DNA from 2 places in the Streptomyces sp. WMMB 714 genome. Region 1 is predicted to be linked to the other one. Evidence: predicted binding sites of a transcription regulator. Region 1 holds the regulator's gene; the other holds the start of a gene.

Evidence for each region. The regulator HspR, encoded in region 1, represses chaperone genes until heat shock. The targets are predictions, from matches to a motif close to TTGAGNNNNNNNNNCTCAA.
Region 2: a site for HspR is predicted at 10,145-10,163, ahead of lon (endopeptidase La). Genes of this name have one in related genera too.

The regions. Positions count from the first base shown of each region.
Region 1 covers NZ_FMHJ01000004.1:358,598-374,165, reverse strand. The annotation lists gene clpB (ATP-dependent chaperone ClpB) at 1-2,357, opposite strand, end outside; gene H181DRAFT_RS09460 (pyridoxamine 5'-phosphate oxidase family protein) at 2,513-2,944, shown strand; gene H181DRAFT_RS09455 (trypsin-like serine peptidase) at 3,043-3,855, opposite strand; gene H181DRAFT_RS09450 (heat shock protein transcriptional repressor HspR) at 4,081-4,536, opposite strand; gene dnaJ (molecular chaperone DnaJ) at 4,538-5,737, opposite strand; gene grpE (nucleotide exchange factor GrpE) at 5,825-6,565, opposite strand; gene dnaK (molecular chaperone DnaK) at 6,562-8,430, opposite strand; gene H181DRAFT_RS09430 ((Fe-S)-binding protein) at 8,775-11,081, shown strand; gene H181DRAFT_RS09425 (ATP-binding protein) at 11,693-12,100, shown strand; gene H181DRAFT_RS09420 (Yip1 family protein) at 12,240-13,223, shown strand; gene H181DRAFT_RS09415 (hypothetical protein) at 13,381-13,635, opposite strand; gene H181DRAFT_RS09410 (GNAT family N-acetyltransferase) at 13,818-14,363, shown strand; gene H181DRAFT_RS09405 (phosphoribosyltransferase) at 14,463-14,963, opposite strand; gene dcd (dCTP deaminase) at 15,022-15,568, opposite strand, start outside.
Region 2 covers NZ_FMHJ01000002.1:133,395-148,962, reverse strand. The annotation lists gene H181DRAFT_RS03370 (urease subunit gamma) at 1-3, opposite strand, end outside; gene H181DRAFT_RS03365 (PucR family transcriptional regulator) at 124-1,326, shown strand; gene H181DRAFT_RS03360 (DUF6104 family protein) at 1,546-1,731, opposite strand; gene H181DRAFT_RS03355 (hypothetical protein) at 2,063-2,464, opposite strand; gene H181DRAFT_RS03350 (multifunctional oxoglutarate decarboxylase/oxoglutarate dehydrogenase thiamine pyrophosphate-binding subunit/dihydrolipoyllysine-residue succinyltransferase subunit) at 2,752-6,624, opposite strand; gene H181DRAFT_RS03345 (HAMP domain-containing sensor histidine kinase) at 6,897-8,168, opposite strand; gene H181DRAFT_RS03340 (response regulator transcription factor) at 8,212-9,045, opposite strand; gene H181DRAFT_RS03335 (spermidine synthase family protein) at 9,125-9,919, opposite strand; gene lon (endopeptidase La) at 10,186-12,612, shown strand; gene H181DRAFT_RS03325 (IS110 family RNA-guided transposase) at 12,896-14,098, opposite strand; gene H181DRAFT_RS03320 (hypothetical protein) at 14,335-15,459, shown strand.

The sequences.
Region 1 (15,568 bases):
TCGATCTGCAGGCCGGCGATGCGGGCGAGCTCGTCGGTGCTCAGAGCCGAGAAGACGACCACGTCGTCCAGCCGGTTCAGGAACTCCGGCCGGAAGGAGGACCGTACGGTGGCGAGCACCTTCTCCTTCTTCTCCTCCTCCTTCTCCAGGGGGTCCATCAGGTACTGGCTGCCCAGGTTGGAGGTGAGGACGAGGATGGCGTTGCGGAAGTCGACGGTGCGGCCCTGCCCGTCGGTGAGGCGCCCGTCGTCGAGGACCTGCAGCAGCACGTCGAAGACCTCGTGGTGCGCCTTCTCCACCTCGTCCAGCAGCACGACGGAGTACGGGCGGCGCCGCACCGCCTCGGTCAGCTGGCCGCCCTCCTCGTAGCCGACGTAACCGGGCGGAGCACCCACCAGCCGTGCCACCGAGTGCTTCTCGCCGTACTCGCTCATGTCGATGCGGACCATCGCCCGCTCGTCGTCGAAGAGGAACTCCGCGAGCGCCTTGGCCAGTTCGGTCTTGCCGACGCCGGTCGGGCCGAGGAAGAGGAACGAGCCGGTGGGCCTGTCGGGGTCGGCGATGCCGGCCCGCGTGCGCCGCACGGCGTCGGAGACCGCCCTGACGGCCTCGCTCTGACCGATCAGCCGCCTGCCCAGCTCGTCCTCCATGCGCAGCAGCTTCTGCGTCTCGCCCTCCAGCAGCCGCCCCGCGGGGATGCCGGTCCAGGAGGCGACGACGTCGGCGATGTCGTCCCGGCCGACCTCCTCCTTGACCATCGTCTCCCGCTCGGGCTGCGAGGCGGCTTCCTCCTCGGCGGCGGAGGCCTCCTCCAGCTCCCGCTCCAGGCCGGGGATCTCTCCGTACAGCAGCTGCGACGCCGCCTCGAAGTCCCCCTCGCGCTGGGCGCGTTCGGCCTGCCCGCGCAGCTCGTCGAGCTTCTCCTTCAGCTCACCGACGCGGTTGAGGCCCTGCTTCTCCTTCTCCCAGCGGGCCGTCAGCCCCCGCAACTCCTCCTCGCGGTCGGCCAGTTCGAGACGGAGCCGCTCCAGGCGCTCGACGGAGCCGGGGTCGGTCTCGTTGGCCAGGGCCAGCTCCTCCATCTTCAACCGGTCGACGGAGCGCTGGAGTTCGTCGATCTCGACGGGGGAGGAGTCGATCTCCATACGCAGCCGGGACGCGGCTTCGTCGACGAGGTCGATCGCCTTGTCCGGCAGGAACCGGGAGGTGATGTACCGGTCGGACAGGGCGGCGGCCGCCACGAGGGCACTGTCCGCGATCTGCACCTTGTGGTGCGCCTCGTACCGGCCCTTGAGGCCGCGCAGGATCGCGATGGAGTCCTCCACCGTGGGCTCCGCCACCAGCACCTGCTGGAAGCGGCGCTCCAGGGCTGCGTCCTTCTCGATGCGCTCGCGGTACTCGTCGAGCGTCGTGGCGCCGACCATGCGCAGCTCCCCGCGGGCGAGCATCGGCTTCAGCATGTTGCCCGCGTCCATGGCGGAATCGCCTCCGGCGCCCGCGCCGACGACCGTGTGCAGCTCGTCGATGAACGTGATGATCTGGCCGTCGCTCTCCTTGATCTCCGACAGCACCGTCTTCAGGCGTTCCTCGAACTCACCGCGGTACTTCGCGCCGGCCACCATCGCGCCGAGGTCCAGCGCCACCAGCCGCTTGTCACGCAGCGACTCGGGCACGTCGCCCTTGACGATCCGCTGCGCCAGCCCCTCCACGACCGCCGTCTTGCCGACGCCGGGCTCGCCGATGAGGACCGGGTTGTTCTTCGTACGCCGGGAGAGCACCTGCACCACGCGGCGGATCTCCTGGTCACGCCCGATGACCGGGTCGAGCTTGCCCTCGCGCGCCGCGGCCGTGAAGTCGGTGCCGAACTTCTCGAGCGCCTTGTACGTGCCCTCCGGGTCGGGCGACGTCACGCGCCGGCTCCCGCGCACCGCCTGGAACGCCTCCAGCAGCTTCTTGTCGGTGGCGCCGTTGTCCCTGAGCAGGTCGGCCGTCTGCCCGCCCTCGGCGGCGAGCGCGATCAGCAGGTGCTCGGTGGAGACGTACGCGTCGCCCAGCTCCTTCGCACGCTGGGTGGCGTCCGCGATGACCGCCAGCAGTGGGCGGTTCGGCTGCGGCTTGCCGACCGTCGATCCCTTGACGCTGGGCAGCGCGGCGAGCTGGCGCTCGGCGCCGGAGCGCAGCGCGGCCTGGTCCGCTTCGACGGCGGAGAGCAGGTCGGAGATGTTCTCGTTGTCCTCGCCCTGGAGCAGCGCGAGGAGCAGATGGGCAGGTGTGATGTCGGGGTGCCCGTCCGTCACCGCACGGTCGTTCGCCCCGCTGATCGCGTCACGGCTCTTGTTGGTCAGCTCGGCGTCCACTGGCGTGCGTGCCTCCTTCTTCTCGCTGCTCTTCGGTAGCGCCCCGGCCGGCCGGGACCGTACAGCCCGGTCCGGCGGGTACCCCCACTGCACTGTTCAGCATCCAGCAAGTTGAGTCTATTCCACTCAACTATAGGGGCGTTAGGTTCGTTCCCATGACGCGTACGCCTTCCTCCCCCGCACCGCTTCCGGCAGCCGACGTCTCCGAAGCCCTTGCCGCCTTCTGGCGGGAACGCCACTACGCCACGCTCACGACCCTCAGGCCCGGGGGCACCCCGCACGTGGTGCCCGTCAGCGTCACCTTCGAACCGGGTACGGCGACGGCCCGCGTCGTATCGCGCCGGACCAGCAAGAAGGTGCGGAACATCGCGGCGGCGGGCGCCGAAGGCATGCGGGTGGCGCTCTGCCAGGTCGACGGCGGGCGCTGGTCGACACTGGAAGGCCGCGCCCGCGTACGTGAGGACGCGGACGCGGTCTCGGACGCCGAGCGCCGCTACGAGGAGCGCTACGGCCGCCGGCCCCGCCCCAACCCCGAGCGCGTGCTCATCGAGATCGCCGTGGACCGCACGATGGGGCGCGGCGTCTGAACGGGCCCGCCGCCCGTGCTGCCACGGAACCCCCGGCCGGGGCAGGGCGCGGCCGGGGCGGGGAAGGGAGCAGACGGAGCAGACGCCGGGGCAGCGGCTCAGCGGCCCCCGATCTCCTTCAGCAGCGTCTTCGCCGACTTCGGGTAGGGCCGCCCCAGCAGTTCGTCGTCCGAACCGACGGACGTCACGGCCACCAGCGTCCCGGCACCCCGCGACTTGTCGAAGTCCCGCAGCCACGGACCGCCGCTGACGCCCTGCGTCAGCCGGCACGGCTCGAGCGCCAGGGCCCCGACGTTGGCCGCCGCGATCTCACCGCGGCCGTAGCGGCGTGCCTCGCCCGCGCAGTAGTTCAGCGACTCCCCGTCGTAGGGCGAGGTGACCGGGTAGCCGAGCGTGGCCGTCGTGCCGCCCGGAACCGGCTCCGTCTTCAGGGTATTCGCGCCGTGCACGTCCTGGATGGTGCGCCCGCCCCGCTTCTCCATCCGCAGGAACGCCCAGTCGTGCGGGAGGATCGCCTCCAGCTCCTTGCGCACGTCCCAGCCCGGTGCCGTCCGCCACGACGTGGCCTTCCAGCCCTTCGCGAGGACGGCCTTCGGGCCGCCCTGCCCCTCGTAACCGGGCTGGAAGTAGATCGCCTGCGGCTTCTGCGGACGCTCCGGGCTGGCGATGCAGTGCGCCGCCGTCGCGACGACGCTGCCGCTCGGAGAGTCGACGACGGCTGCCGAGCACGACTCGACCTGGTTGTCCGACAGCTTCGCGACAAGCCTCCCGACCGTTCTGACCGTCCCGTGCGGCCACCGGCTCCCCTCGGAGGGCGGCGGGTAGGGCGCCGGAGCGCCGGCCGCGCCCATCACGGCCAGGGCGGTGGTGCATGTCACGAAAGCGGTAAGTGCCGCGCGTGTCGACGTCATGCCCCCACGCTCGGCCTGACCCGCCCCTGCGGCCAACTGCACACACCCGGTCGGGTTACACGTGCATGTTCCGCCTCGCACAGCCGTACGTGTCGGGCAGGCTGCACGGCGGCCCTGCCGAGCGGGGGCGCCTGCCAGGGGCCGCCGGGGCCCCGCGCGTCCCTGCCGCACCGAGGCCCCCTGCGCGCCGGACGCGCGAGGGGGCCGTTCGGGCAACTGACGTGCTCAGTCGCGGCTCTTCTTGGGACGCCAGACGACGAGCGCCCCGGACTGCGGATGCACGTCCTGGTACGGCACGAGGTCCCGGCGGTACGAGGCGTGGACCTGGGCCTCGCGCTGCTGCATGGCCGCCGCTGCGCCCTCGACCGCCTGCTGCAGTTCGACGACGCGCGACTTGAGCGCGGCGACCTGGTTCTCCAGTTCGATGATGCGCTTGATGCCCGCGAGGTTGATGCCCTCGTCCTGGCTCAGCTCCTGCACCTGACGCAGCAGTTCGATGTCCCGGGCGGAGTACCTGCGGCCGCGGCCGGCCGCCCGGTCCGGCGAGACGAGACCCAGACGGTCGTACTGCCGCAGCGTCTGCGGGTGCAGGCCCGAGAGCTGAGCGGCCACCGAGATGACGTACACCGGTGACTCGTCCGTCAGCTGATAAGGATTGCGTCGTCCGCCCCGGCCGTTCACCTCAGTCTCCCTTCGCGGCCTTGAACAGCGCGGCCCTCGGGTCCTCCGCCGCCGTCGCCTCGCGGTAGGACTCCAGGATGCCCTTCGCCTTGTCGCTCAAATCCTTCGGAACCGATACGTCGATCGTGACCAGCAGGTCGCCGCGCGTCCCGTCCTTGCGCACGGCACCCTTTCCGCGTGCCCGCATCGTACGACCGCTCGGCGTGCCCGGCGGCAGTTTGAGCGTGACGGGCGGACCGCCGAGGGTGGGCACCTTGATCTCGCCGCCGAGCGCCGCCTCCGGGTAGGTGACCGGCACCGACACCGTCAGGTTGTCGCCGCGGCGGCCGAAGACCGGATGCGCGTCGACGTGCACGATCACGTAGAGGTCGCCGGCCGGGCCGCCCCGCTCGCCGGGGGCGCCCTTGCCGCGCAGCCGGATGCGCTGCCCGTCGCTGACGCCCGCCGGGATGCGGACCTGCATGGTGCGCGAACTCGTCGCCTTGCCGGAGCCCTTGCACGTGTCGCACGGGTCCTGGGCGATCAGGCCGCGGCCCTTGCAGTCCAGGCACGGGTCGGTCAGCGAGAAGCCCCCACCGCCGCCGCGTGAGACCTGACCGGTGCCGACGCAGGTGGGGCACACCCGGGGCGTGCCGTTCTTGTCACCCGTGCCGGCACACGTCTTGCACGCCGCCGAGGAGGACATCCGCAGCGGCACGGTGGCACCGTCGACTGCCTCGGTGAAGCTGAGCGTCACCTCGGACTCGACGTCCTGGCCGCGCCGGGGCTGGGTACGCGTACCGGCGCCGCCACGGTTGAACAGACCTCCGAAGACGTCGCCGAGACCGCCGCCGAAGCCGCCCGCGCCACCGGGGCCGCCCGGGCCGCCGCCCGGCTGGCCGCCCCCGAAGAGGTCGCTCAGGTCGAAGTTGAATCCGCCCGCGCCACCGGGGCCGCCGGGCCCGCCCGTCCTGATCCCGCCGTTGCCGAACAGGGTGCGCGCCTCGTCGTACTCCTTGCGGCGCTTGGGATCGCCCAGTACGTCGTACGCCTCGGAAGCGTTCTTGAAGCGCTCCTCGGCCTTGGCGTCGCCCCGGTTGGCGTCGGGGTGGTTCTCACGTGCGAGCTTCCGGTAGGCCTTCTTGATCTCGGCCTCGGTGGCGTCCTTCGGGACACCGAGAACCTTGTAGTAGTCCTTCTCGATGAAGTCCTTCGTACTCATCCGCGGCGTCCCTCCTCCCGCTCGGTACCCCGGCCGGGGACCGGCCCGAGGTCCGGGCCGATCCCCCCGTCCAGCTCGCTTCCCTGGTCAGCCCTGCTCGGGGCCACCGTTCTCCTCTTCGTCGGCGGGCTCCTCGCCTGCCGGGCCCTGAGCACCCGGCTGCGGCTCAGCGACGCCCACCCTCGCGGGACGGATCGTGCGCTCGCCGATGCGATACCCGGGCTGGAGAATCTGCACGCACGTCGTCTCGGTGACGTCGGGCGAGTACGAGTGCATCAGCGCCTCGTGCACAGTCGGGTCGAAGGGCTCCCCCTCCTTGCCGAACTGCATCAGACCCATCTTGGCGGCGACCATCTCCAGCGACTCGGCGACGGACTTGAAACCGCCCACGAGTTCGCCGTGGTCCCGCGCCCGGCCGATGTCGTCGAGGACGGGCAGCAGCTCCGTCAGCAGGTTCGCGACAGCGACCTCCTTGACGGAGGCGCGGTCCCGCTCGACGCGACGGCGGTAGTTCTGGAACTCGGCCTGCAGACGCTGGAGATCCTGCGTGCGCTCCTGGAGCGCCGTGCGGGTCTGGTCCAGCTGGGCGGTCAGCGCCGCCTCCTGCGGGCCGAGCTCTCCGCCCTGGCCCTGGACCTGACCCTGGATCGGCTCCTGACCGGCCTGGCCTTCCTGCTCGGTCTCGGGAACGTCCCCGGCCCCGTCCGCCGGGCCCCCCGCCTCGTCGGCGGGGGAGGCACCGGCGGCCTGCGCCGCAGCGTCATCGGGCTGTACGGCGTCGGTGGGGACGTCGGACTTCTGGTCGAAGCCCGGGGTCTCCTCCGTCACGCTGCACCATCCTTCGGCTTCTGCTCGTCGTCCACGATCTCGGCGTCCACGACGTCGTCGTCACCGTCGGCCTTGGACTCGCCCGCGGCACCCTCGGCACCGGCCTGAGCGCCGGCCTCGCCCTGGGCGGCCTGGGCGTCGGCGTACATGGCCTGGCCCAGCTTCTGGCTGGTCGCCGCGACCTTCTCGCTGGCCTCGCGGATGGCCGCCGTGTCCTCGCCCTTCAGCTTCTCCTTCAGGTCCTCGACGGCGGCCTCGACCTCGGTCTTGATCTCGCCGGGGACCTTCTCCTCGTTGTCCTGGAGGAACTTCTCCGTCGTGTAGACCAGCTGCTCGGCCTGGTTGCGCGTCTCGGCGGACTCGCGGCGCTTGGCGTCCTCGTCGGCGTACTGCTCGGCGTCGCGCATCATGCGCTCGATGTCTTCCTTCGGAAGCGCCGAACCGCCCGTGACGGTCATCCGCTGCTCCTTGCCCGTCCCCAGGTCCTTCGCGGAGACGTGCATGATGCCGTTCGCGTCGATGTCGAAGGTGACCTCGATCTGCGGCACGTTGCGCGGGGCGGGCGGCAGGCCCGTCAGCTCGAACATGCCGAGCTTCTTGTTGTACGCCGCGATCTCGCGCTCACCCTGGAAGACCTGGATCTGCACCGACGGCTGGTTGTCCTCGGCCGTGGTGAAGGTCTCCGAACGCTTCGTAGGAATCGTGGTGTTGCGCTCGATCAGCTTGGTCATGATGCCGCCCTTGGTCTCGATGCCGAGGGACAGCGGGGTGACGTCGAGCAGCAGGACGTCCTTGACCTCGCCCTTGAGCACACCGGCCTGGAGGCTGGCGCCGATGGCGACGACCTCGTCCGGGTTGACGCCCTTGTTCGCGTCCTTGCCGCCGGTCAGGTCGCGCACCAGCTCGGCGACCGCGGGCATACGCGTCGAGCCGCCGACGAGGACGACGTGGTCGATCTCGGAGAGCTGGATGCCGGCGTCCTTGATGACGTTGTGGAACGGCGTCTTGCACCGCTCCAGCAGGTCCTGCGTCAGCTGCTGGAACTGGGCGCGCGTGAGCTTCTCGTCCAGGTGCAGCGGGCCCTCGGCGGACGCCGTGATGTAGGGCAGGTTGATGTTGGTCTCGGTGGAGCTGGACAGCTCGATCTTCGCCTTCTCCGCGGCCTCGCGGAGACGCTGGAGAGCCATCTTGTCCTTCGACAGGTCCACGCCGTGGCCCGAGTGGAACTGCTTGACCAGGTGGTCGACGACCCGCTGGTCCCAGTCGTCACCGCCGAGCTGGTTGTCACCGTTGGTGGCCTTCACCTCGACGACGCCGTCGCCGATCTCCAGCAGCGAGACGTCGAAGGTGCCGCCGCCGAGGTCGAAGACCAGGATCGTCTGGTCTTCCTTCTCCAGCCCGTAGGCGAGAGCGGCGGCCGTCGGCTCGTTGACGATGCGCAGCACGTTCAGACCGGCGATCTCACCGGCCTCCTTCGTGGCCTGGCGCTCGGCGTCGTTGAAGTACGCCGGGACGGTGACGACGGCGTCCTCGACCTTCTCGCCGAGGTAGGCCTCCGCGTCCCGCTTCAGCTTCTGGAGCACGAAGGCGCTCATCTGCTGGGGGTTGAAGTCCTTGCCGTCCAGGTTGATCTTCCAGTCGGTGCCCATGTGGCGCTTGACCGACCGGACCGTCCTGTCGACGTTGGTGACGGCCTGACGCTTGGCCACCTCGCCGACGAGCACCTCGCCGTTCTTCGCGAAGGCCACGACGGACGGCGTGGTCCTGGCGCCCTCGGCGTTGGTGATGACGGTGGGCTCACCGCCTTCGAGAACACTGACGACGGAGTTCGTCGTGCCCAGGTCGATGCCGACCGCACGTGCCATTTCGGTTTCCTCCAGCTGATGTCTTGAGTGAAGCTGACTCAAGAGTGCACGGCGAGGCAGGGAACGTCAAACGCCTTGAGTGGACAGGGCTCAACTCTTATGCCGTCTTTATGCGCACCCGGCCGCTGAGCAGGCACGGGAGGAAGTCCGGGCGCAGCCGTCAGGGTTGCCCTCGGCGGACGCTCGACGCGTCGCACCCCCGCGACGCAGATCACCGCGCGCCCGGGTACCAGCACCGCCGGGAAAGTGGGTAGTCTCGAACGGACTACATAAGTTACCGCTTAGTACGCCAGAGCGAGCCGCGCAGCCGCACGCATGCTCGCCCGCAGGTCCGAGGAGCCCGCATGCAACTCGCCGCGATCGTCGTTTCGCTGGTGCTGACCGTGGTCGGTATCGCACTGCTCGCGCGCGCCGTCGCGCAGATCTTCCGCTTCGTCCGGCTCGGGCAGCCGGTGCCCGCGGGCACGCGCACGGATGATCCGGGCGGACGCACGCGCACGCTCGCCCGCGAGTTCGTCGGCCACACCCGCATGAACCGCTGGGGCGTCGTCGGCGTCGCGCACTGGTTCGTCGCCGTCGGCTTCCTCACCCTGGGGCTGACGATCGTCAACGCCTACGGGCAGCTGTTCCGGGCGGACTGGATGCTGCCGGTCGTCGGCGGCTGGCTGCCGTACGAGATGTACACCGAGTTCATCGGCGCCATGACGACGCTCGGCATCCTCGTGCTGATCGGCATCCGGCTCGCGAGCCTGCCCTCGCGGGCCGGCCGCAAGTCGCGGTTCGCGGGGTCGAAGGCGTGGCAGGCGTACTTCGTCGAGTACGTCATCCTCACCATCGGCGTGGCCATCCTCGTACTGCGGGCCCTGGAGGGCGCGCTGCACCACGTGTCCGGCTACGAGGCCTCGTACTTCGTGTCGTACCCGCTCGTCGCCGCCTTCGACGGTCTCAGCACCGGCACGCTGCAGAACCTGGTCTACCTCTTCGCCATGATCAAGCTCAGCGTGACGATGATCTGGGCGATCACCATCGGGCTCAACACCAACATGGGCGTGGCCTGGCACCGCTTCCTCGCCTTCCCCAACATCTGGTTCAAGAGGAACGCCGACGGCGGCACCGCGCTGGGCGAGCTGAAGCCGATGGTCTCCGGCGGCAAGGAGATCGACTTCGAGACGGCCCTCGACGACGACAACGAGGAAGAGGTCCGCTTCGGCGCCTCCCAGGTCGAGGACTTCTCCTGGAAGGGCATCCTCGACTTCTCGACCTGCACCGAGTGCGGCCGCTGCCAGTCGCAGTGCCCCGCCTGGAACACCGGCAAGCCGCTCTCGCCCAAGCTGCTGATCATGTCGCTGCGCGACCACGCGCACGCCAAGGCCCCCTACCTCCTCGCCGGCGGCGGCAAGACGATGGAGGGCGAGGAGAAGGCGTCCGAGGAGCAGCTGAAGGACGTCCCGCAGTCCGCGCTGGCGGAGGCCGAGCGTCCGCTGATCGGCACCGCCGAGGAGGGCGGCGTCATCGACCCGGACGTGCTGTGGTCGTGCACCACGTGCGGCGCGTGCGTCGAGCAGTGCCCCGTCGACATCGAGCACATCGACCACATCGTCGACATGCGCCGCTACCAGGTGATGATCGAGAGCTCCTTCCCGAGCGAGGCCGGGACGATGCTCAAGAACCTGGAGAAGAAGGGCAACCCCTGGGGCATGGCGAAGAAGCAGCGCCTTGCGTGGACGAAGGAGCTGGCCGAGGAGACCGGCTTCGAGGTGCCCGTCGTCGGCAAGACCGTCGAGGACCTCACCGAGGTCGACTACCTGTACTGGGTGGGCTGCGCCGGCGCCCTGGAGGACCGGGCCAAGAAGACCACGAAGGCGTTCGCGGAGCTGCTGCACATCGCCGGCGTCAACTTCGCGATCATGGGCGGCGACGAGAAGTGCACCGGCGACTCACCGCGCCGCCTCGGCAACGAGTTCCTCTTCCAGCAGCTCGGTGAGGAGAACGTCGCCACCCTCAACGCCGCGTTCGGCGAGTCCGACCCGGAGGAGGAGGGCGGCGAGGGCGTCACGGTCGAGAAGTCGAAGAAGAAGATCGTCGCGACCTGCCCCCACTGCTTCAACACCCTCGCCAACGAGTACCCGCAGCTCGGCGGGCACTACGAGGTCATCCACCACACCCAGCTCCTCCAGCACCTCGTCGACGAGGGCAGGCTCGTCCCCGTCACCCCGGTCGAGGGCCTGATCACGTACCACGACCCCTGCTACCTGGGCCGCCACAACCAGGTCTACACGCCCCCGCGCGAGATCATCGGCAAGGTGCCGGGGCTGCGGAACGAGGAGATGCACCGCCACAAGGAGCGCGGCTTCTGCTGCGGCGCCGGCGGCGCCCGCATGTGGATGGAGGAGCGCATCGGCAAGCGCATCAACAACGAGCGCGTCGACGAGGCACTCTCCCTGAACCCCGACATCGTCTCGACGGCGTGCCCCTTCTGCCTCGTCATGCTGACGGACTCCGTCAACGGCAAGAAGAACGACAAGGCGGCGAAGGAGGACCTGCGGGTCGTGGACGTCGCGCAGCTGCTCCTGGACTCGGTGAAGACACCCGGAGAGCCGTCCGGCGAAAAGGAACCGGAGGAGGAGACGGAGCCCGAGCCCGCGAAGTGACCCTGCGCGCAGGGTTCTTCCGGAGCCGCGCGGGCAACGCGCCGGAAGCCTCGCGCAAGGGGCTTCCGGCGGGGCTCTGAACGGAGCCCGGACAGAGCCGTGACGGAGCTTGTCGTCCTGCACGGCAAGCTCCGTTTCGCATGCGGCAAGGTCCGTTCGTATTCAGTCACTTAATGTTCTTCACAGGTCAATCCCCTTCGGGGGATACCCATCGGGCCTCCTGCCGCTTAGCCTCGCTGACCAGCGACAGCCATAGCGGCGCGGTGAAGGAGGCGACCCGGGTGCCGGACGGCGGCGAGGAGATGGCGGGGAACCGCCCTGTCCCCGAGCGGCGGAAGGTGCTCTCCGCCCCCGTACGCCACCGCGCCGGCGGACCGGGAGCCGAAGCCCGGACGCCCGGGCGCCGCTCGGCGCGGCCCTTACGCACGTACGGGCCTGACAACAGCAGACCACCGGAGACCATGCGGGACGCAGACGGCGGCGCGACGACCACGGCAGGGGCCACGACCACGGCCCGGCCCGTGCGCCACGTCCACGGCCGGCCCGCATGCAGCACGGGCTCGGGGCGGACTCGTTCCGTTCACTGGACCTCAGCGTCGGGGAGATGACGGATGCTGACCAATGAGCGCCTGTGCCGCCTGCACTTCACCTCACGAGACCTCCCACGCATCCGGATCGAGGTCGAGGAGTGCGCGGCGGCCGCGGGCCTGGGGGAACCACGCAGAGGTGAATTCGTGGTCGCCGTCGACGCGGTGGCGACGAACGCGGTCGAACACGCCGGAGGCACAGGGCGGTTGGTGCTGCGTCACCTCGACGGCGAGCTGGAGTGCCAGGTGGAGGACTCCGGGCCGGGCTTCTCCGAGGACGTCATCCCGGAGCTGGCACCCGGCGTCGCCGGGGCCACCGCCGGACGCGGCCTGTGGCTGGCCAAGCTCGTCACGGACCGGCTCACGGTCGAACCCGCCGGGCCGGGCTGCGGCGCGGTGGTGACGCTGGCGGTGCGCCTGCCGGGCGGCTGAGTCCGGCCGACCGCCCGTCAGCCCGCGTCGGCGAAGCCGTAGGGGAGAGCCCTACGGGTTGTACCGGAACGGCCACAATGCCGTCCTCAATCCTCCTCGCCCGGCCTGACGGCTGCGGGGACAAGGTACGTTCGACGACGTGGCTGGTTTCAGGATCGGACGCGGCCGGGGCTCCCGGAACGCGCAGCAGCAAGGGCAGAACCGCGGACCTCAGGGGCAGCCGGGACAGGCGCCCCCCGGCCCGGGGCCGTACGGGCAGCGCCCGCCGCAGCAGTGGCCGGGCCGGCCGGGCAGCCATGGCGAACCCGAGTACCTGGGTGAGCCGCACGGCTCGCCGCCGCCCTACGGCTCGCAGGCCCCGTACGGACAGGGCGCGCAGTTCGGGCCCGGCCCGTACGCCGGAGGCCCCTCGCACGGACGGCCCCCGCAAGGCCCCGGCGGGCACCGGCACGGGAGCGACCCGTACACGGACAGCCCGGGCCACACCCGCTCCTTCACCGTCCCGGACCCGTACGCCCCCGGCGGCGCCTACGCCGGCGAGGGCCCCGGCGCCCCCGACCGGCATGCGCCGCCCCCCGGTCCGCGGCTCCACTGGAAGGAGCTGCTGAGCGGCATCGTCCTGCGGCCCAACGCCACCTTCTGGCGGATGCGGGACCACGCCGTGTGGCTCCCCGCGATCGTCGTCACCGCGCTCTACGGGATGCTCGCGCCGTTCAGCCTCGGCGAGGACACCCGCGAGGATCTCACCAGCAACACGATCGCGACCGCGGCGCCGAGCGTCCTGGGCGCGGCCGTCGCCTTCGTGGTCTTCGGGCTGATCCTCGGGTCGGTGACCCACACGCTCGCCCGGCAGTTCGGAGGCACGGGCACATGGGCGCCCACCGCCGGCCTGTCGATGCTGATCATGTCCCTCACGGACGCACCGCGGGTCCTCGCCGCCCTGTTCCTCGGCGGTGAGCACACGGTGTCGCAGGCGGTCGGCTGGATCACCTGGATCGCGGGCGGGGCTCTCCTGACGTCCATGGTCAGCCGTTCGCACGACCTCCCCTGGCCTCGTGCCCTGGGAGTGTCCGCGGTGCAGCTGCTGGCACTGCTGGTGCTGATCAAGCTCGGCAACTTCTGAGGCCGCTTCTGAGGCCGCGGGGGACGCGTCCCACCGCGGTACACGGGGGCGCGGTGACGTCGGCCGCGCCCCGCTTGCTGTCCGGCCCGTACGTCCGCCGCGGCGACGGCCACCCCTCCGGCTGACCGGCGACGGCCGATACGGGCCTCGCGTCCGGCTACCCCTCGCGCCGCCGGCCGTCCTCGCCGCCGTCCCTGCCCGTCCTCTTGAAACGCGGGCCGCCAGCGCGCGGATGCGGATGTTCCGGTCCCGCGTGCTCCGCGCCCTCGCCCTCCGGCGGGTTGCCCGGGTGGAAGGTGTCGTAGCGGTGGGTGACGATGCTCTGCTGGTGCCGCACGTTCAGCAGGTGGATCATGAGTGCCGTCAGTGCGATGAGCAGCACGATGACCCCGACGGTCACGAGGATGTCCATAGCTGTCGCTCCTCTCGCGCTGCCGGCGGCGACGGCCCGGCGCACCCGGCGGTGGCCGGCCGGACCCAACCGGCGACGAGGACGGCTCGGAAGCCTGTGGACGACGTATTCTCAGTATCTTCAGCCTACGCCGCCCCGGCGGCCGGGGCTGGTCGCAGGGCGAGCGCAGAGGGGGCGTGGGCGTGACGGAGGTGTTTCTGCGACGGCTCAGCCGATGGCAGGCCGACAGGGAACGGGACGCGGTCGCCGACCTGTACGTCGAGGCCTACAAGGGGATGCCGAGCGAGGAGTTCCACGACCGTGAGGAGTACCTGCGGCGCCTCGGCGAGCACGTTCAGCGCTCCGGTTTCGAACTCGTGATCGCCAGCGCCGGCGGCCGCCTGGTGGGCAGCGTCTACGGCTACCAGGCCGACCGCACGGACGAGTGGTGGCACGGCCTGCACGGTGAACTCCCCGGCGAACTGGTCGAACTCACCGCGGCCGGGCGGGCGTTCGTGATGACGGAGCTGATGGTCCTGCCGTCCGGCCGCCGCTCCCGCGTCGCCACCCGGCTCCAGGAGCATCTGCTGAGCCGCTCGGGAATCAGCCTCGCCGTCACCCTGATCGACCAGGACAACGCACCCGCCCGGGGCGCGCTGCAATCCTGGTCCTGGCAGAACCTCGGAAAGATCACACCCCCTTCCGGCGGCCCGCCCCGCGAGGCCTGGACCCGGCGCCTCGGCCGATAGGCGGGTTCGCGGTGGGTCGCTCCCCGGTGGGAGCGGGGCTTCCGAGCGGGGTGCTGCCGATGGCGGGTACGACGGCCGCGTCTCCGTCCGGCTCCCGGCTCAGGCGTCGAGGACCTGGCCGTCACGTTGCACGACAGGCGGGTCGACACTCCACGGGAAGTTGATCCACCTGTCCGTGCGCTTCCACACGTACTCGCACTTCACCACCGACTGCGGCTTCTCGTAGATCACCGCGCTGCGCACCTCGGCGACGTGCTCCGCGCAGAAGTCCTGCACCAGCTTCAAGGTGCGGCCGGTGTCCGCGACGTCGTCCGCGATGAGCACCTTCTTGCGGCTCAGATCGACGACGTTCGGTACGGGCGGAAGCATCACCGGCATGTCCAGCGTCTGACCGACGCCGGTGTAGAACTCCACGTTCATGACATGGAGGTTCTTCACGTCCAGCGCGTAACCGAGGCCGCCGGCGACGAAGAGTCCCCCGCGCGCGATGGACAGCACGATGTCCGGGTCGTACGAGTCGTCGGCCACGGCCCGGGCCAACTCCCGTACAGCCTGGCCGAAGAGGGAGTACGTCAGATTTTCCCGCTCGTCGTCACTCATCTCGCGCCTGCCTCTCGGCTGTCTGTGTCTGACGGCCGTTGCCCGTGCGGCAGCGCCGTCAGACCTGCGTGCGGTGGAACTTCAGATACGAGCGCGACGGGGTCGGCCCGCGCTGACCCTGGTAGCGGGAACCGTGCAGCGCCGAACCGTACGGGTGCTCCGCGGGCGACGTCAGGCGGAACATGCACAGCTGCCCGATCTTCATGCCGGGCCACAGCTTTATCGGCAGCGTGGCCACGTTCGACAGCTCCAGCGTCACGTGACCGGAGAAGCCGGGGTCGATGAACCCCGCAGTCGAATGCGTCAGCAGCCCCAGCCGCCCGAGGGAACTCTTGCCCTCCAGGCGCGACGCGATGTCGTCCGGCAAGGAGACGACCTCGTACGTCGACGCGAGCACGAACTCACCGGGGTGCAGGATGAACGGCTCGTCGCCCTCCGCCTCGATCAGCCGCGTCAGATCGGACTGCTCGACGGCAGGATCGATATGGGGGTACCGGTGATTCTCGAACACCCGGAAGTAGCGGTCCAGACGGACATCGATGCTCGACGGCTGCACCATCGTGGCGTCGTACGGCTCGATCCGCACCCGGCCACTGTCGATCTCG
Region 2 (15,568 bases), on a different contig from region 1:
CACTGTCGGGCCTCCGGGGTCGACCGACTCGGCGGGGGGCGCAAGCGATCGCCCCAGCATTGCGCGAGTGGGGAGGCAGGCCAACGTTGAAGTATCGCGGGCTGAAGGTCCACCATTGTGCAGATGCACAGTCAGCCCGCACCGTCCCCCCGCGGACCCCGCGGACCCCGCGGACCCCGCGCCGCGGAACTCGCCGTCGAGTGCCTTCAGGAGCTCGACGTCCTCCTCGGCGACTGGATGGAGACCGTCCGCCCGCTGCGGGCCGAGTACGCCGGAGCCGTGCCCGACGAGGACTTCCGGGAGAGCGCCATCCAGGCCTTCGAGCTCCTGCTGCGCACGGTGGCGGAGCTGCCCGTGCCGGCGGAGCTGGCCGGCATCTCGGAGCGCATCGGCGAGCGGCGGGCCCGCCAGGGCGTACCGCTGGACTCGCTGCTCGCGGCGGCGCGGCTGGACTTCCGCGTGGTGTGGGCGGCGCTGGTCGCCAGGGCCGACGACGCGGACAAGGTGCAGCTCGTCGCCTCCGCCTACCACGTGTGGGAGGCCGTGGAAGCCCACGTCACCGGCATCATGACCGCGTACCAGCGGACGGTGCTGGAGATGGGCAGGCAGCGCGAGGACGAGCGCAGACTGTGGTTCGACCGGCTGCTGGAGACCGGCGGGCACAACCCGACAGTCGTGCGCGACGTGTCCCTGGCGCTCGGCTTCCAGGCCTCGGGACGCTTCCTGTGCGTCGCCGCCCTTCCGGAAGCCGGGGGCGCGCTCCACCGCGCGGCCGCCGCGCTGCGCTCCGCCGGCGCGACGCTCCAGCGCCACACGGTCTCCTCGGCGTCACTGCTGGCCGTGCAGCTGGGCCGGCGCGTGGGGGAGGAGGGCGTGCTGGGCATGCTGGAGGGCGTGCCGTGCGGACTCTCGCCGGTGGTCGAGGGCCTGGCGGACGTGCCCAGGGCGGTGGAGCTGGCCACCGCGACCGCGCGTGCGCTGCCGGAGCGGGCCGCGGGACCTCTCCGCCTGTCGGACGCGTGGCTCGAAGTGCTGGTGCAGCGCGCCGACCGCTTCGCCGGGTACCTGGCCGAGGACGTCCTGGGCGGCGTGTACCGGGACAGCGTCCCCGCCGCCGAGACGGAGCGGCTGCTGGAGACGGCCCGCGTCCACCTCGCCGGGAGCGGTTCGATTGCGGAGACCGCGGAAGCGCTCTACTGCCACCGCAACACCGTCCAGCAGCGCTTCACCCGTCTCTGCGAGCTGACGGGCCGCGACATCCGCCGGCCCGGGGACGCCGCACTGCTCGCCCTCGCCTTGCGCGCGCGGGAGCAGGGGGACAGGTAGGGACGGAGGACGGCCTTGAGGCTCAGACGTCGTCCGTCTGACATCGTCCGTCAGGTGTCAGATGTCAGGTGTCATCTGCCAGATGTCATCTGTCAGGCGTTGCCCGTCAGATGTCATCTGTCAGATGTCAGGCGTCGTCCGTCAGACGTCCGGGCCCCGACGTCGTCCGTCAGGTGCGAGGTGCCAGGTGCCAGGTGCCAGATGTCCGGTGCCCGGGGCTCAGACGTCGTCCTCGTCCTCGTCGTCGAGCCGTGCGAGCCACGTCGCGAGCCGCTCGACCGGGACCTCGAAATCGGGGTTGAGGTCCACGAACGCCCGGAACTGCTCGGCCAGCCACTCGAAGCTGACCTCTTCCTCGCCGCGCCGGCTCGTCAGCTCTTCGATGCCGCGGTCGGTGAAGTACACGGAGTGCTCCCGGGAGAAGGCCGATGTTGCGGCCCCCAGAATATGCGGGCGCACGCGGGGCCTGTCCGCGGGGCGGAGTGTGCGGGGCGGAGGCCGCGGACGGCGGCGCTTCCCGGCCGGCGCCCGGCCGGCGCAGGCATGAAGGAGGGAGAGACGCGCCCGACGGGAGGCGGATGCGTCTCTCCCCTCAGACGCCGGCCCTGGGACCGGCGCCCTGCCCCGCGAGCCCTCAGGGCCGCCGGACCGCCGCGGCGGGAACCGCGGAGCCGTGACGACCGCCGCCTACGGGGCTGTCCCGATCCGGGACGGAAGGGTCACGGAAGCGGAGCGGTCACGCCGCGTTCTTCATGCCCGACTTGGAGGACTTGCCGGAGCCCTTCTGCGCGCTGTCGGCCTCCTCGCCACCGTTGCCGTTCTCCTCGCCGCCGCCGTTGCCGGCGCCCCCCGGAAGTACGAGGTCCACGTGGATGTCGGGGTTGACGTTGGTGATGGTGTTGCCGATGCCCGTCTGGCAGAAGGTGGCGCGGTGGCCGTTGTTCTCCTGCGAGGCCGCGGCGGCGAGCGCCTCCTCGGCTTCGGCCTCGTTCCCCTGCAGCGTGTTGCCGCAGATGTTGGTCTGGGGGGACCCGCCGTTGCCGTGGTCCTTGGGGGCCGCCGAGGCAGTGGTGGCCGAGGCGCCGATCATCGCGGCGGCCAGAACGGCGAGAGCGGAGACCCTCAGTGATTTGCGCATGTTCTCTCCAATCTGGTTTCTCCCCACGGTGGGAGAACTAATGTGACTATTCCTCCCTATTTGTGACGGATGCAGTGATGCCACCGACTCGACCCTCACGCACCTCAATCTCATTCCGGTGGACTAATCACACAAATGGGCCGACGGGGGTCTGCGCGGTCAACGCCCTTGTCCCGCAAGGCGGTTGAGGCCCCGCCGACGGGTCTGGAGACGCGGAAGGGCCCCGCCGCCCCCGCTTCTGCGGGAGTGGCGGGGCCCTTCGGAGGGCTACGGGGTCACCCGTCGCCTCAGAGGTCGAAGACCTCCTGGATGAGCTGCTGCTGCTCCTCCTGGTGGCGCTTGCCGGAGCCGACGGCCGGCGAGGAGGACGACGGCCGGGAGACCCGGCGCAGCCGGTCCGCGTTGGGGACCGGGTCGGAGCCGATGATCAGGTCCAGGTGGTCGACCAGGTTGAGCGCGATGAACGGCCACGCACCCTGGTTGGCCGGCTCCTCCTGGGCCCACAGGAACTTCGACGCCCCGCTGTACTTGGCCATCTCCGCCTGGATCTCCTTGCCGGGCAGCGGGTAGAGCCGCTCCAGCCGGATGATCGCGGTGTCCGTCAGACCGCGCTTCTGCCGCTCGGCGTCCAGGTCGTAGTAGACCTTGCCGGAGCAGAAGACGACCTTGCGGACGTCGCCCGGGTCCACCGAGTCGTCGCCGATGACCGGACGGAACCCACCAGTGGTGAACTCCGAGGCCTTCGACGCCGCCGCCTTCAGCCGGAGCATCGACTTCGGGGTGAAGACGACCAGCGGCTTGTGGTGCGGGTTGTGGACCTGCCAGCGCAGCAGGTGGAAGTAGTTCGACGGCAGGGACGGCATCGCGACCGTCATGCTGTTCTGCGCGCACAGCTGGAGGAACCGCTCGATGCGGGCCGAGGAGTGGTCCGGGCCCTGGCCCTCGTAGCCGTGCGGGAGGAGCAGCGTCACGCCGGACGTCTGGTTCCACTTCTGCTCGGCGGAGGTGATGAACTCGTCGATCACGGTCTGCGCGCCGTTGGCGAAGTCGCCGAACTGCGCCTCCCACATCACCAGCGCCTCGGGGCGGGCCAGGGAGTAGCCGTACTCGAAGCCCATCGCCGCGTACTCGCTCAGCAGCGAGTCGTAGACGTTGTAGCGCGCCTGGTCGTCGGAGAGGTAGAGCAGCGGCGTGTAGTCGTGGCCGGTGTTCTGGTCGAGCAGAACGGCGTGGCGCTGGCCGAAGGTGCCGCGGCGGGAGTCCTGGCCGGCGAGGCGGACGGGTGTGCCCTCCATCAGCAGCGAGCCGATGGCCAGGGTCTCGCCCATGCCCCAGTCGATGGTGCCGTCCTCGATCATCGCCGCGCGCCGCTGGAGCTGCGGAAGCAGCCGCGGGTGCACGGTGACGTGGTCGGGGATGTTCACCTGCGACTCGGCGATCCGCTTGACGACCTCCTGGGTGACCCCCGTCTCGACGTGGACGGGGAACTCCGGCTCGGGCTGCGGGACTTCGGCCGGGGCGGGGGCGTCGGTGACGTCCCGGACCTCGGTGAAGACCTTCTCCAGCTGGCCCTGGAAGTCCTGCAGCGCCTGCTCCGCCTCCTCCAGCGTGATGTCGCCGCGGCCGATGAGGGACTCGGTGTAGAGCTTGCGCACCGAGCGCTTCTTGTCGACCAGGTTGTACATCAGCGGCTGCGTGAACTGCGGGTTGTCGGTCTCGTTGTGCCCGCGGCGCCGGTAGCAGATCAGGTCGATGACGACGTCCTTGTTGAACGCCTGGCGGTACTCGAAGGCCAGCCGCGCCACGCGGACCACGGCCTCCGGGTCGTCGCCGTTCACGTGGAAGATCGGAGCCTCGATCATCCGCGCGACGTCCGTGGAGTACATCGACGAGCGCGCCGACTCCGGAGCCGCCGTGAAGCCGACCTGGTTGTTGATGATGATGTGCACCGTGCCGCCGGTGCGGTAGCCGCGGAGCTGCGACATGTTGAGCGTCTCCGCCACGACGCCCTGGCCCGCGAAGGCCGCGTCGCCGTGCAGCTGGACGGGTAGGACGGTGAAGTCCGTGCCGCCCTTGCCGATGATGTCCTGCTTGGCGCGCGCGACGCCCTCGACGATCGGGTCGACGGCCTCCAGGTGCGACGGGTTGGCGGTGAGCGTGACCTTGATCTGCTCGCCGTCCAGCCCGGTGAAGGTGCCCTCGTTGCCCAGGTGGTACTTCACGTCGCCCGAGCCGTGCATCGACTTCGGGTCGAGGTTGCCCTCGAACTCGCGGAAGATCTGCGCGTAGGACTTGCCGACGATGTTGGCCAGCACGTTCAGCCGGCCGCGGTGGGCCATGCCGATCACGCACTCGTCCAGCCGCGACTCGGCGGCGGCGTCGAGAACAGCGTCCAGCATCGGGATGACGGACTCGCCGCCCTCCAGCGAGAAGCGCTTCTGCCCCACGTACTTGGTCTGCAGGAACGTCTCGAACGCCTCGGCGGCGTTCAGGCGGCGCAGGATCCGCAGCTGCTCGTCACGCTCCGGCTTGGAGTGCGGACGCTCGACGCGGTCCTGGATCCACTTGCGCTCCTTCGGGTCCTGGATGTGCATGTACTCGATGCCGGTGGTGCGGCAGTACGAGTCCCGCAGGACGCCGAGGATGTCGCGCAGCTTCATCATCGGCTTGTTGGCGAAGCCGCCGACCGCGAACTCCCGCTCCAGGTCCCACAGCGTGAGCCCGTGCTGGGTGATGTCGAGGTCGGGGTGCTTGCGCTGCTTGTACTCCAGCGGGTCGGTGTCGGCCATGATGTGGCCGCGCACCCGGTAGGAGTGGATCAGGTCGAAGACGCGTGCGGCCTTGGTGACATCGTCGTCGTGCGAGGCGTCGATGTCCTGGTTCCAGCGCACCGGCTCGTACGGGATGCGCAGCGCCTTGAAGATCTCGTCGTAGAAGCGCTCCTCGCCGAGCAGCAGCTTGCTGACGATGCGCAGGAACTCGCCCGAGGCGGCGCCCTGGATGACGCGGTGGTCGTACGTGCTGGTGAGCGTCATCACCTTGGAGACGCCGAGCCTGTTGAGCGTGTCCTGCGAGGTGCCCTGGAACTCCGCCGGGTACTCCATCGCGCCCACGCCGAGGATGAGGCCCTGACCGGGCATCAGCCGCGGCACCGAGTGGACGGTGCCGATGCCGCCCGGGTTGGTGAGCGAGCAGGTGACGCCGGAGAAGTCCTCCATCGTCAGCTTGTTCTGCCGGGCACGGCGGACGATGTCCTCGTACGCCTGCCAGAACTCGAAGAAGGTGAGGGTCTCGGCCTTCTTGATCGCGGCGACGACGAGCTGGCGGTCGCCGTTCGGCTTCACCAGGTCGATGGCCAGGCCGAGGTTCACGTGGTCGGGCTTGACCAGGGTCGGCTTGCCGTCCTTCTCCGTGAAGGAGTAGTTCATCGACGGCATCGCCTTCAGCGCCTGCACCATGGCGTAGCCGATCAGGTGCGTGAAGGACACCTTGCCGCCGCGGGCGCGCTTGAGGTGGTTGTTGATGACGATGCGGTTGTCGAACAGCAGCTTCACGGGGACCGCGCGCACCGACGTGGCGGTGGGCAGCTCCAGCGAGGCGTTCATGTTCTTCGCGACGGCCGCGGAGGGGCCGCGCATGGGCACGTACTCGGGCCCGGCCTGCTCCTCCGCCCCGGCGCCGTCCTTCGCGGCGGACCCGCCCTGGGGCGCCTTCGCGGGCGCGGCCTTCGCGGCGGGCTTCCCGGCGTCCTGCTCGGCGGCGGGCTTCGAGGCGGCCTTCGTGGCGGGCTTCGACGCCGGCTTCGATGCGGTGGCCGGCTTCGCCTGCGCAGGGGCCTTCGGCGCGGCCTGCGCGGCGGCCGGCTTCGCCGGGGCCGTCGGCTGCGCGGCGGACCCGGCACCCGAGGTGCCCGCAGCCGCGGCCGGTGAGGCGGCGGAGTCGGCCGTCGGCGTTCCGACGGCGCCCACGGCCTCGGAGCCCGGCTTGTAATCGGCGAAGAAGTCCCACCAGGCTCGGTCTACCGAGTTCGGGTCCTGGAGGTACTGCTGGTAGATCTCGTCGACGAGCCACTCGTTTGGCCCGAACACGGCGGCGGGATCGGATCCCTGACCGTCCTGCTGGGTCGAGACGCTCGAGCTGTTGGGGGACTGTGACGACACGGCGGCAACCGCCCTCTTCCGCGTTCCTTAGATGGTGGACAGCGGAAACAAAGGCTACGCCCCTACCGGCGTTACTTGCAGTCCGGCCGGGGTTGTCGTCGTGCAAGTCACATCGAGCGACCGGTTTCAGCGCTGGAATTGGCGGGAAACAAACAGGGTTTGCCGCGGTACGGAACCGGCGCACCCGGTTCCGGCGTCCTACGGGTTGCGGGACTCCGCTGTTCTCCCTGCTCTTCCCTCCCTCGGCGAGCCGGCGGCACTTCGAGCGTACGTCAACCCTCCGGTGCGGCCAGGCCCGGAAGGGTGACCTGGATCCGGCAGCCGCGAGGGGACTCGGCCACGCGTATCGAGCCACCGTGGAGATCCACCGCCCAGCGCGCGATCGCCAGTCCCAGGCCGGTGCCGCCGTCCGAGCCGCTTCCGCCGCCGCCGCGCTGCGAGGCGGCCTCCGCGCTCTTCGTGCGGTTGAAGCGTTCGAACACGCGGGCGCGTTCGGACGCGGGAATGCCCGGACCCTCGTCCAGCACCTCCACCTCGAGGCTCTCCGCGCTGCTGCCCGGGCGGGCCCGCACGGTCACGCGGCCGTGCGGCGGGCTGTGCTTGACGGCGTTGTCGATGAGGTTCGCGACGACCTGGTGCAGGCGCTCGGCGTCCGCGTAGGCCGTCAGTTCGGGCGGGGAGACGTCGAGATGGAGGTGGACGTCCGTGCGGGCGTGCCCCTGTCCCTTGCTCATGTTGGCCTCTTTGAGCACGCCCGCCAGATAGGGCCACACCTCGAAGCGCCGGGAGTGCAGCGGCACCACGCCGTTGTCCAGGCGCGAGAGGTCGAGCAGCGTGGCCACGAGCCTGCCCAGCCGGTCCGTCTGCTGCAAAGCCGTGCGCATCGTCTCCGGGTCGGCGTCGGAGACGCCGTCGACCACGTTCTCCAGTACGGCGCGCAGCGCGGCGATGGGGGTGCGCAGTTCGTGCGAGACATTCGCCACCAGCTCCTTGCGGTGCTGGTCGACTGCTTCCAGATCGGCCGCCATGCGGTTGAAGGTCTCCGCCAGCTCGCCGAACTCGTCGCGCCGGTCGCCCCGTACGCGGCGCGAGTAGTCGCCGTCGGCCATCGCCCTGGCCGCGTCCGTCATCTCGTCGAGCGGCGCGGTGAGCGACTGCGCGACGAACTGCGTGATCAGCAGCGAGGCGATGATCGAGATGATGGTGATCACCCGCAGCTCCGTCGCGGAGTTGACCGCGAAGAGTGCGAGCAGCGTGGTGATCACCACGGAGACGATCACGAGCGCCCCGAGCGCCGCCTTCACCGAGCGGTACGGGTCCAGCGGGCGCAGCCCCTCCCACAGCCTGTCGATCCAGCCCGTCCAGACCGGCTCCCAGCGCCGCCGGAGCCGCTTGTGCAGGCGCACCAGCGCACGCAGGACGAGCCCCAGGAACGTCCGGGCGGTGCGCAGCGCGGCCCGGGCGCGGGCCGCGCGCCCCGCGGCGGATCCACTGCGGGAGCCGCCGCGGGTGCTGCTGTGGGTGCTGTTGTGGGCAGAGGTCATCGAAGACGTATCAGGCACGTCCGTCACGCCGGTCCGCCACCCGTCAGGAACCGTCGAAGGCGGACGCGGGGGAGCTCCCCGCCGCCGTCGACGACGCGGGCGCCGGTGCGGAACCGTCGGCGGCGCCCGACGACGGGGTCTCCAGCGCGTAGCCCACGCCGTGGACCGTGCGGATGCGGTCTGCGCCGATCTTGCGGCGGAGCGCCTTGATGTGGCTGTCGACGGTGCGCGTGCCGGAGGCGTCCGCCCAGTCCCACACCTCGGCGAGCAGCTGCTCCCGTGAGAGGACGGCGCGCGGTGAGTGCGCGAGGCAGACGAGCAGGTCGAATTCGGTGGGCGTGAGGTGCACGTCCTCGCCGGTGACCCTGACGCGGCGCTGCGCGTGGTCGATCTCCAGCTCCCCGAGGCGGAGTATTCCGCTGCGCGGGGTGTGTGCGGCGAGGGTGGCCCGCTCGACCCGGCGCAGCAGTACGTGCACCCGGGCGGCGACCTCGCGCATGGAGAACGGCTTCGTCATGTAGTCGTCGGCGCCGACGCCGAGCCCGACGAGCATGTCCGTCTCGTCGTCGCGCGCCGTCAGCATCAGCACCGGCACCGGCCGCTGCGCCTGGACTCTGCGGCAGACCTCGAGTCCGTCGAAGCCCGGCAGCATGACGTCGAGCACGATCAGATCGGGCTGCCACGCCTCGGCCGTGTCCACCGCGGCCGGGCCGTCGCCGGCTGTCTGCACCTGGAAGCCCTCGGCCCTCAGGCGCATCGCTATCGCATCGACGATCGTCGGATCGTCCTCCACGACCAGGATTCGGCGCTGGGCGCCGGGGGTGGTCGCCGCGGAGGCGTTGCTGCTCTGTGCTGGTGTGATGTTCTTCTGGTCCATTCGACCCCGCCCCTGGATGGCCCCGTGGCTTGTTTGTATACGTGCTTGCAGAAGCGTAAAGGGCCTGAGTCGGCCTCGGCTATGCCGGTTTGATTGCGAAGTGAACCACGTCGGGGACACCTCGGACGACGGGGATCTCGTGTGTGCGAACCCCCCGGAATCCGGCATTGCGCAATGCTTCGTCGAATGTCGGGTCGGGCTGGGCGGACCACACGGCGAGCACCCCGCCGGGCGCCAGGCGGGCGCGGCAGGCGGCCAGTCCGGCGGGTGAGTAGAGGGACCCGTTGTCCTCGGTGACGGTCCAGCCGGGACCGTTGTCGATGTCCAGGCACAGGACGTCGAAGAACGCGTCGCCGGAGGCGCCGCCGTCCGCGCGCAGGTACTCCGCGAGGTCCGCGTGGACGATCTCCGTCCGCGGGTCGCGCAGCGCCTCGGCGGACAGCGGTGAGAGGGGCCCGCCCTCCCGGTGCCAGTCGATCACCGCCTCCTCGCGTTCCACGACGGTGATGCGGCCCCAGGCCGGCTCGGCCGCAGCCGCGGCGAGCGAGAACCCGACCCCGAGCCCGCCGACGAGCAGACGCGGACCCTCCCGAGGGCCTTGCCGGGAGGGCCCGGAGGCCGGTGTACGTCCGGGGGTTGCGCCGTTTTCCGGACTGTTCCGTCCGCGCAGCTCCTCCAGCGCCGCCTCCACGAGGAGCCGCTCCGAGCGTCCGTCGGAGGTGTCCATCAGGAACGTCCCGTTGGCGATGATCTGCAGCAGCTCACCGTGGCGCCGCAGTACGACCTCGCCGTGCGGGCCTTCGCGGCGGTCCAGTACGACGGGCGGTCCGGTTCGGGGTGCGAGGGGCGACGGGGGGCCGGCTTCCTGGTGCATCCCCCGATTCTGCCGTGTGCCGGGGAGCGGGCGGGCCGGTGCTCCCGGGGCCGCCGGCCCCGGGGAAGTCCGGAGCGGCTCGCGGGGTTGACCTGATGGGAGGGAGGGGCGGCGGACGCGCCGTGGCGGGTGCGGCGGACGCCCGTCGCGCCCTGGGTGTCCCGCTCCGCGATCGCTGCTGGCGAACAGGGGCTGCCGGGCGGAACATTCCACGGCCCCTGGGCATTGAGTGGACATTACTCAACTTGCCTGCCTAGGGAGAGATCATGGCACCGAAGTCCACAACGCTCACCCTGCCTGTGCTGCCCCTCGACGACGAGGTCGTGCTGCCGGGAATGGTGGTGCCCATGGACCTGTCCGACAGCGAGGTGCGGGCAGCGGTCGAGGCCGCGCAGGCGGCCGCCCCCGACGGGGAGAAGCCCCGTGTCCTGCTCGTGCCGCGGGTGGGCGGAAGCTACGCGGGTATCGGCGTGCTCGGCCGCGTCGAGCAGGTCGGCCGCCTCGCCGACGGCGACCCCGGTGCCCTGATCCGCGGCCGCACGCGCGTCCGCATCGGCGCCGGGACGACGGGCCCCGGGGCCGCACTGTGGGTCGAGGGCACCGTCGTCGAGGAGCCGGCGGCCCAGCCGGGCGGCGAGGACGCGGCCGCGTCCGACCTGATGACGGAGTACAAGGCGCTCGCCGCCGACTGGCTGCGCAAGCGCGGCGCCTGGCAGGTCGTGGACCGCCTCCAGCAGATCGACGACGTGGGGCAGCTCGCCGACAACGCCGGCTACTCGCCGTTCCTCACCACCGAGCAGAAGCTGACGCTGCTGGAGACCTCCGACCCCGTCGAGCGGCTGCGCTTCGCCGTCGCCTCGCTCCGCGACCACCTCGCGGAGCAGAACGTCGCCGAGTCCATCGCGAAGGACGTCCAGGAAGGCGTCGACAAGCAGCAGCGCGAGTTCCTGCTCCGCCGCCAGCTGGAGGCCGTGCGCAAGGAGCTGGCCGAGCTGAACGGCGACCCGGAGGACGAGGGCGAGGACTACCGCGCACGCGTCGAGGCCGCCGGCCTTCCCGAGCACGTGCACAAGGCGGCGCTGAAGGAGGTCGAGAAGCTGGAGCGCTCCTCCGACCAGTCGCCGGAGGGCAGCTGGATCCGCACCTGGCTCGACACCGTCCTGGAACTGCCGTGGAACGAGCGGACCGAGGACGCCTACGACGTGGCCGGGGCCCAGGCCGTACTCGACGCGGACCACGCGGGGCTGCAGGACGTCAAGGAGCGCATCACCGAGTACCTGGCGGTGCGCAAGCGCCGCGACGAGCGGGGCCTCGGGGTCGTCGGCGGACGGCGGGGCGGCGCGGTACTGGCGCTGGTCGGACCGCCCGGGGTCGGCAAGACCTCGCTCGGCGAATCCGTGGCCAGGGCAATGGGACGCAAGTTCGTCCGCGTCGCGCTCGGCGGCGTCCGCGACGAGGCGGAGATCCGCGGCCACCGCCGCACGTACGTCGGGGCGCTGCCCGGACGCGTCGTGCGTGCGGTGAAGGAAGCCGGATCGATGAACCCCGTGGTGCTGCTGGACGAGGTCGACAAGGTCGGCTCCGACTTCCGCGGAGACCCGGCCGCGGCGCTGCTCGAAGTGCTCGACCCGGCGCAGAACCACACGTTCCGCGACCACTACCTGGAGGTCGAACTCGACCTGTCCGACGTGGTCTTCCTCGCGACGGCCAACGTCCTCGAAGCCATTCCCGACGCGCTGCTGGACCGTATGGAAGTCGTGCAGCTCGACGGGTACACCGAGGACGAGAAGGTCACCATCGCCCGCGACCACCTGCTGCCCCGCCAGCTGGAGCGGACCGGCCTGGACGCCGGCGAGGTCCGGTTCGAGGACGGCGCGCTGCGCAAGCTGGCCGCCGAGTACACGCGCGAGGCGGGCGTCCGCAACCTGGAGCGGGCGGTCTCCCGGGTGCTGCGGAAGGTGGCGGCCCAGCACGAACTGGGCGAACGCGAACTGCCCGTCACCGTGGGCCCGGACGATCTGCGCGGCCTGATCGGCCGTCCGCACCACACCCCGGAGTCCGCGCAGGACCCCGCCGAGCGGCGCACGTCGGTGCCGGGTGTCGCGACGGGGCTCGCGGTGACGGGCGCGGGCGGCGACGTGCTCTTCGTCGAGGCGTCGCTCGCCGACCCCGAGACGGGCGGCTCCGGTCTGACCCTGACCGGGCAACTGGGCGACGTCATGAAGGAGTCCGCGCACATCGCGCTGTCGTACCTGCGCTCGCGGGGTGCGGAGCTGGAGCTGCCGGTCGCGGACCTGAAGGACCGGGGCATCCACCTGCACGTGCCGGCGGGCGCCGTGCCCAAGGACGGCCCGAGTGCCGGGGTCACCATGACCACCGCCCTGGCGTCGCTGCTCAGCGGCCGCCAGGTGCGCACGGACGTGGCCATGACGGGCGAGGTCTCGCTGACGGGGCGCGTGCTCCTCGTCGGAGGCGTCAAGCAGAAGCTGCTCGCCGCGCACCGCGCCGGGATCAGCACGGTGATCATCCCCAAGCGGAACGAGCCCGACCTCGACGACGTGCCCGAGGAGGTGCTGGAGGGGCTCGACGTCCGGCCTCTCTCCGACATCCGCCAGGTGCTCGACCTGGCGCTCGCGCCCGCAGGGCGCGGCTGCCTCGACGCGGAGGGGCGGGGGATCCCCGTGGCTGCCTGAGGCAGCCGCCCGCCGAGGGGCCTCCTGGCCCGGAACGGGCCTCCCGGCCCGGGACGCCGCGCCGGCACCGCAAGCCGGCGCGGCGTCGCCGTGTGCGCGGCCAGGGCCGGGCGGCCGATCGGCAGAACCGGACATGCGGGGGTTCCGCTTCTCGGATAGATCTCGGAGTGCCGGCCCGGCGGAGCTCCGGGGCGACGGCTGCCCGCAGGCTCCTCGGCGCGGCCGGCGAGCAGATGCCGTCCTCCCGGTCCCCACACGCAGAGGAAGCTGCCTAATGCGTCTGTCAAGCGGCAGCTGCCCCGTAACTCGCCTCGTAGGGGCGTCGGTTGCGGATGACGGCGTGCAGGACGTTGACTCGTCGTCGGGCCAGGGCGAGGACGGCCTGGTGATGACTCTTCCCCTCCCCGCGCTTGCGCCGGTAGAAGGCTTTGCTGGTGGCGTCGCAGGCGACTGCGACGAACGCGGATTGATAGAAGACTCGTTTGAGAGCTTTGTCGCCGGCGTGGGCGCGTTGCACGTAGCGGACCTTGCCGGACTGCTTGAGGACAGGAGCCAGGCCTGCGGCGGCGGCGAGCTGGTCGCCGGTGGGGAAGCGGTCGAGACCGCCGACGACGGCGAGGAACTCCGCGGTAAGAGTGGCCCCCATGCCGGGCAGGCTCCGGATGAGGGCCGCATCAGGGTGGCGGGCGAGAGCCTCGCAGATGCGCTTGTCGAGTGCCTTGAGCTTGTCCCTGGAAGCCAGCGCCTCGGCAGCGATATCCCGGACCAGTCCAGCGGTGACGGCCTCGCCGGGCACAACGACGTGCTGTGCTCGGGCGGCTGCGAGGGCGTGGTCGCCCAGTTCGATCAAGAAACTGTCCTTGACCCGGTTCAACCTGCGCAGATGCGCCAGCAGTCGGGCCCGTCCCGCAGTGCGGATCTCGCCAGGAGTGACGTACCTGGTGAGCAGATGCAGGCCGGTCTTGCCGGTCACATCAAGGTGCCGTTCCAGGGCGGGGTGGATGGAAGTCAGCAACTCCCGCAGCCGGTTGGCGCGGCGGGTCGCGTCCATGACGAGATCCGCGCGTCGGCTCACCAGCAGCCGCAGGTCCACATCCTCTTCCCGCATCGTGGTGACCTGCCTCAGGTCATCACGCATCCGCACTTGGCCAGCGATCACTTTGGCGTCCTTGGGATCACTCTTGCGCTCCCCGCCCCTGGTGCCCCGTCGGGCCCGGTTGACCGCCAGGCCCGGCACGTGCACCACGACCTTCCCGGCCTGAAGCAGCATGGCCTGAAGCAGGCCGGCGACTCCACCGAGGATATCGATCCCGACCACTGCCGAGCCGTGCTCACTCTCAGCGTCACGGATCTGGGCCATCAGTGCATCGATCGCTTCGGGATGGTTGTCCACCCGGCAGCTGACCAGCACCTTCCCGGACTCGGCGGTCTTTATCTCAGCCCAGTGGATCTCCTTGGCGACATCCACACCTACGGCCACAGACACGGAACAACTCCCTTCGACGACCGACCCGACGCGCAACCTCTCCCCGCCGTCCTTGCCCTACACAGCGATCGTCCGCAGTGCCTAATCAGCGGTCAGGAAGAAGCGGTGGGGCAGGGGGGCCAGCCTCCTGAGCCATCGAGGGCAGCCAGCATGAATCCCATCCCTGCCCCACCCGCGCCACTCAAGGGTCCCGCTCTCACCGGCCCCTCAAGCAACGGTCAGAAAGGTAGGGCCGCATGACTGACAAGCTCAGACGCGCAACCTTCACCGCCGCCACCGGCCTCGGCCTGTGCCTCACGCTGCTGCCTGCCGGACAAGCGCAGGCGCAGGCGCAGGCGCCGACGCGCGTCCCCTGCAACGACGTCGCCGCACTGAGGCAGGCCATCGACGCGGCCAACACCGGCGGCGGCAGCATCGTCCTCGCCCCCCGCTGCGTCTACGACCTCTCGAACGCCGACAACGCGGACGACGGCCTGCCGGAGATCACCGGCAAGGTGCGGATCTCCGGGGACGGCACGTACATCCAGCGCGGCACCAGCGCCCAGGCGCCGTTCCGCATCTTCCACGTGCGGCAGGGCGGCAGCCTCACCGTCGAGTCGGTCACCGTCCGCGGCGGCCAGACCACGGTGAACTCGGGCCACGGCGGAGGCTTCTTCAACGACCGCGGCAGCCTCACCCTCAAGCACGTGACGGTCAGCAACAACCAGGGCAGCGTCGGCGGCGGGATCTGGAACCAGCTCGGAAAGCTCGTCCTGGAGAACTCCACGGTCCGGGACAACAGAAGCGGTTTCGGTGGCGGGGTCGCCACCAACGGGACGATGAGGATGAGCGGCGGCGCCCTCCGGGACAACCTGGGCGGGGAGTGGGGAGGCGGCCTCGCCAACGCGGGCGACACCAAGCTCGACCGGGTGTCGGTCGAGGGCAACACCTCCGGCGACCACGGCGGCGGCATCATGACCCTGGCCATCAACACCGGGACCGGGCCGCTGCGCGCGGACTTCACCAAGATCAGGGGCAACATCGCGCAGACCGACGGCGGCGGCGTCCAGACCGGCGCGGACGAGCCGACGACCCTCTACCGCAGCAGCGTCAGCCACAACACGTCGAACGGCGCCCGCACCAGCGGCGGCGGCATCGCCAACCCGGGGACCGCCTTCGGCCTGTTCATCGGCACGAACTCCACCGTGAGGACGGAGAAGGGCGGGGCCGAGGCCAAGAAGCAGCCGACGCCCTTCGAGGTGAACCTCATCCGCAGCACGGTCTTCAAGAACCACCCCACCGACTGCGCGCCGCCCAGGAGCGTCCCGCGCTGCGAGGCGGCCGGTTCGGCGCCGGCGGAGAAGAAGCCGTCCGCTTCCTGACGGCACCGGCGTGGGGGCGAGCGGTGCGGGAGCTCCCGGTGGCGGTGGCGAAGCCGCCACCGGGCACCCCCTCCCGGCTGGGAGCGCCGCGCCGGAGGTGGGACTCCGG